Regions from separate parts of the Agromyces sp. NPDC058126 genome, predicted to be linked through region 2. Evidence: predicted binding sites of a transcription regulator. Region 2 holds the regulator's gene; the other holds the start of a gene.
What was found. The regulator LexA, encoded in region 2, represses DNA repair genes until DNA is damaged. The targets are predictions, from matches to a motif close to TCGAACANNTGTTCGA.

Region 1 (2,473 bases), on a different contig from region 2:
CGACATCGCCGGCGAGGCCGATGAACGACTCATCGATCGAGTACACCTCCTGCCACGCACTATGCCTGGCCAGGAGTTTCATGACGCGCGCACTCAGATCGCCGTAGAGCTCGTAGTTCGACGAGCGGTGCCAAAGCCCCCACCGGGGCGCCTGCGCGGCGAGCTGGAACCACGGAGTTCCCATCTCGATCCCGAGCTGCTTCGCCTCATCGCTACGAGCGACCACGCATCCGTCGTTGTTACTGAGCACGACCCCGGGCCGGCCGACGAGCCGCGGGTCGAAGACCCGCTCACAGGACACGTAGAAACTGTTCACGTCAACGAGCGCGATCCGCCGCGGTCCACGGCTAGACATGCTGGTGATGAATGTTCGCCGTCACCACACCCCAGATCGAGGCCTCCGAACCCTCGGCAACCTCGATATCCGGATAGGCCGGATTCTCCGCGCACAACATCAGCTGACCACGGCGCGAGTCCAGCCGCTTCAACGTGAGCTCGGCGTCGATGACGGCGACCACGACGTGCCCGGGGCGAGGATCGATCGCACGGTCGACCAGGATCTCGTCACCGTCGTAGATCCCGGCCCCGATCATCGAGTCCCCCGCCACCCGCACGATAAACGTCGACACCGGATCCTTGATCAGGTGCTCGTTCAGATCAACCGGGCCACCGTAGTAATCCTGCGCCGGTGACGGGAACCCCGCGCTCACCGCGATCGGGGCCGCGTGTGCCAACAGGCGAGACGTGTCGACGACACTCAAAGGAGCCAGGACAGCGAGCATGGGGAACTCCTCGCCAGATTCGAACTAATGTTCGAATCGTACGCTCACCACTCCCCCGCCGCGAACTTGATTTCGTCCTCCCGCCATGCTGGTTCGAACGATCCGCCCCGCGTAGTCGATCTCACCCTGGGGTTCTTAGTGCCGCGGCGAGCTACTGTAGCGCGGCTCTCAATGCGGCTTGTACGAATGCCGGCACCGTCGTTCCTTCGGTCTCAATTCGCTGCCTTAGCTGCTCGAGCGTGTTGTCGTCGAGTCCCCATAGTCCTTCGATTGCGTACTCCGCGAGATCGCGTTGTGTGAGCGTCATGTACTTGTCGGGCTGTAGTTCGCCGACGAGCGAGAGGAACTTGACTCGCTGTGCCAGGTCGGATCTGATGCGCGAGTTGAACTGAGTGGTTGCTCCGCCCGCGGGGGCAGGCATGCTCGACGCGACTGGTGCCGCTGGCGCGTCCTGGGTCTGCCTCTTCTCGGCCTTCTGTGGGCGTGCCTGCTTTGCCTTTGTGACAGGGGGTGCTGTCGTTGGGGTTGTGGGCACGGCAGGCGTGGTGGCTGCTGGCTTCGGGTCTGTAGCGGCGGGCGTCGGTGCTGGCGGAGCCACGAAGTCGACGGGGTCAATTCCCTCGTCGGGAGCTGGGCGTGGGACTCGCTTCAGCGAGGACGGCCGGTCCGGAAGTGTGCTGCTCATTTGATATCCCTCCCGAGAATTTCGCCGGTGATCTTCTTGTAGGCGCTCAGAATGCTTGCACCCTTGCGGTAGTCGCCGTACCAGGCTCCGGCCATTCTGACTTCTGCAACGATCGCGAGCTGTTGCACGAGGTCTCCCAGCTGTGGACCTTCCTCGCGCAGCCGGTTAATCGCCTCGACTTCGGGGATGCTGAGGAACCCCTGCCTGTCACGCGTGACGATGATGCCCGATTCCTCGAGCTGCGCGGGCGCACCGATTCGCTCCCGATTTCGTTTGAACTGTGCAACGCTCACCCGGGCGCCGGCCACACCGTCGACTCCATCACCGCTTGCCTTTGCCGCATAGACGATCTTGTCTGCTGCCGTCAGCGCTGAGAGGGTGAGCGGGCCGCCTTGCCTATTCGGGCAGTCAATGACGACGAGGTCGGCGTCGAGTCCTTCGAGCGAGGCCTTTAGGCGCACCTCGATGTGATCCGAGCGATCTGCTTCGCGGTTTGAGACAGCACGAGCTGAGGGAATTGCGCGCAGGTTCTCGCTGAAAGTGGTCGGTACTGCGAGCTGCTCGGCCCATCCCTCGGAGTCCTCGGCACCCAGGATCGCGCCGACGTGTAGACCATCACCAACTGGCTCGACATCCAGCCACTTCGTTGCAGCGCCGCGAGGATCCAGGTCAATCAGCACGGTCCGAAGACCGTCGCGAGCGGCGCACACCGCGACTGAGACCGCGCCAGTGGTCTTAGCCACTCCCCCACTTTCACTGTAGACAGCCACAACATCCATTGAGTTGCTCCAAATAGTCAGGACGATCGACCACAACGCGCTAGCAGTCTATTCAGATAGGCAGCTAGTGAGCTAGCTAGCACGCCGGTAGGTCGTTAATTCACTGCAACGCTAGCACGCTATCCCGCTATCTCCCTATCTGCCTATCTGCCTAACTGCCTATCTAGCGTGCTAGCTAGATAGCGCCATGCCTATCTAGCTAATTACATAGCTATCTATCGAAAGAG
Region 2 (2,473 bases):
CCGTCACCGAGCACGGCTGGGTGCAGTCGTACGGTTCGCGCTGCACGCGCCCCTCGATCCTCTGGGGGGATGTCTCGCGGCCGGCCAGGATGACGGTCGAGTGGTCGTCGTACGCGCAGTCGCTGACAGAGAAGCCCGTCAAGGGCATGCTCACGGGCCCGGTGACGATCCTCGCCTGGTCGTTCGTGCGCGACGACCAGCCCCTCGGCGACACGGCGCGCCAGGTGGCGCTCGCACTGCGCGACGAGATCGCCGACCTCGAGGGCGCCGGCATCAAGGTGATCCAGGTCGACGAGCCCGCGCTCCGCGAGCTGCTGCCGCTGAAGCTCGCCGACCAGCCGGCGTACCTCGACTGGTCGGTCGGCTCGTTCAAGCTCGCGACCGCGGGCGCGGCGGCGGCGACGCAGGTGCACACCCACCTCTGCTACTCGGAGTTCGGCGTCGTCATCGACGCGATCAAGAACCTCGACGCCGACGTGACCTCGATCGAGGCGGCGCGCAGCCGCATGGAGGTCGTCGACGACCTCTCGACGAGCGGCTTCGACCACGGCATCGGCCCGGGCGTCTACGACATCCACTCGCCGCGCGTGCCGTCGACGGCCGAGGTGCAGGCGCTCCTCGAGCGTGCGGTCGCCGAGATCCCGGCGTCGCGGCTCTGGGTGAACCCCGACTGCGGTCTGAAGACCCGCGGCTACGACGAGACGGTCGCCTCGCTCGAGAACATCCTCGAGGCGACGCGCGCGGTGCGCGCCGAGCTCGAGGCGCGCACCGAGCCGGTGCTCGCGGGCTAGCCGGACGACGAGAAGGGGCGGATGCCGCGTGCTGCGCGGCATCCGCCCCTCTTCTCTGTCTTGCGGTGCGTGCGGGGCCGCTCGCGCGGCCGGGGTCGCGTACCCGCGTCAGACCGCGCGGAGGACCGAGACGACCTTGCCGAGCACCTCGGCGTGGTCGCCCACGATCGGCTCGAACGCGCTGTTGCGGGGGAGCAGCCACGTGTGGCCGTCGCGCTGGCGGAAGACCTTGACGGTCGCCTCGCCGTCGAGCATGGCCGCGACGATCTCGCCGTTCTCGGCGGTGCGCTGCGAGCGCACGACCACCCAGTCGCCGTCGCAGATGGCGGCGTCGATCATCGAGTCGCCGACGACCTTGAGGATGAACAGCTCGCCCTTGCCGACGAGCTGCCTCGGGAGCGGGAAGACCTCTTCGACCTGCTGCTCGGCGGTGATCGGCACACCGGCGGCGATGCGGCCGACGAGCGGCACCATCGCAGCGTCGCCGACGGGGGCCGCGTCGCCCGCGGCGGGAGCGCGCTCCTCGAGTCCGGGCACCTCGATGAGGACCTCGAGCGCGCGGGGGCGGTTGGGGTCACGGCGCAGGTAGCCGGCGAGCTCGAGCTGGTTGAGCTGGTGCGTCACGCTCGACAGTGAGGAGAGCCCGACGGCGTCGCCGATCTCGCGCATGCTGGGCGGATAGCCGCGGCTCGCGACCGAGCGCTGCACGACCTCGAGGATGGCGAGCTGCTTGGCACTGAGGCTCTTGCGTCGACGCGCCCTTCCGATGTCACGCACGTCGTTGTCGCTCACGGTCTCCGCCCCTCGTTGCGATCGCCGCGCGATCGGATGTCGGTGGTTCCTGCTGCACTGTTGTCCAGACATTCGAAACTGTATCCGCCTCGCAGGGGTGCGGCAAACATTCGTTCGAGTGTGTCGGCATATTCGTGCACGAGAACGGCGGTGTTCGGATACTTGCCTTCGAATTCATTCGAAGATATATTCGGAACATAGATTCGCATTCGGCCCTCCCGGCCGAGGGCCGGATGCGATTCACTCAGGAGGTGTGAGATGAGCGCAGCGATCATGACCGGCGGGTACGCCCCGGTGCAGTCCCGCCCGGTGCCGTTCCACGAGCCCGACCGTCTCGCGCGTGCTGGCGCAGGCGAGGCGGCTGCGGTCCGCACCCGCCTGCGACTGACCCGGCGGGGCCGAGTGGTCTTCACGACGCTCGCAGCGCTCCCGCTCGTCGTCTGGGCGTTCGTCGTCGTGCTCGGGGCCGGCGGCGCTGCGGCCGACGTCTCCGGCGCCGGCGCGGGGGCCGCGCTCGAGTACGTCACCGTCGAGGTCGGCGCGTCCCTCTGGGAGATCGCCGAGTCGATCGCCCCCACCGCCGATCCGCGCGACACGATCGCCGAGATCGTCCGCATCAACGGCCTCGACGAGGCCACGATCGTGCCGGGCCAGCAGCTCGCCGTGCCGGCGGCCGAGTAGGCGGGCCCGCCCGGTCACACGGGGTCTCACGGAGGGGACGCCGCCCTCGCGTGGCTAGCATGGTTCGGTGACGAGTCTCGATGATCTCCCCATCCGCGACGACCTCCGCGGCCGTTCGCCGTACGGCGCCCCGCAGAAGTCCGTCCCCGTGGCGCTCAACGTCAACGAGAACACGCATCCCATTCCCGAAGACGTCGCCCACGACATCG

Region 1: a site for LexA is predicted at 802-817, ahead of ACFVTR_RS18890 (LexA family protein). Genes of this name have one in related genera too.

Annotation. Positions count from the first base shown of each region.
Region 1 covers NZ_JBHVTS010000008.1:44,137-46,609, reverse strand. The annotation lists gene ACFVTR_RS18895 (Y-family DNA polymerase) at 1-355, opposite strand, end outside; gene ACFVTR_RS18890 (LexA family protein) at 348-782, opposite strand; gene ACFVTR_RS18885 (ParA family protein) at 1,464-2,246, opposite strand.
Region 2 covers NZ_JBHVTS010000001.1:1,140,939-1,143,411, forward strand. The annotation lists gene metE (5-methyltetrahydropteroyltriglutamate--homocysteine S-methyltransferase) at 1-791, shown strand, start outside; gene lexA (transcriptional repressor LexA) at 900-1,583, opposite strand; gene ACFVTR_RS05105 (LysM peptidoglycan-binding domain-containing protein) at 1,842-2,264, shown strand; gene ACFVTR_RS05110 (histidinol-phosphate transaminase) at 2,332-2,473, shown strand, end outside.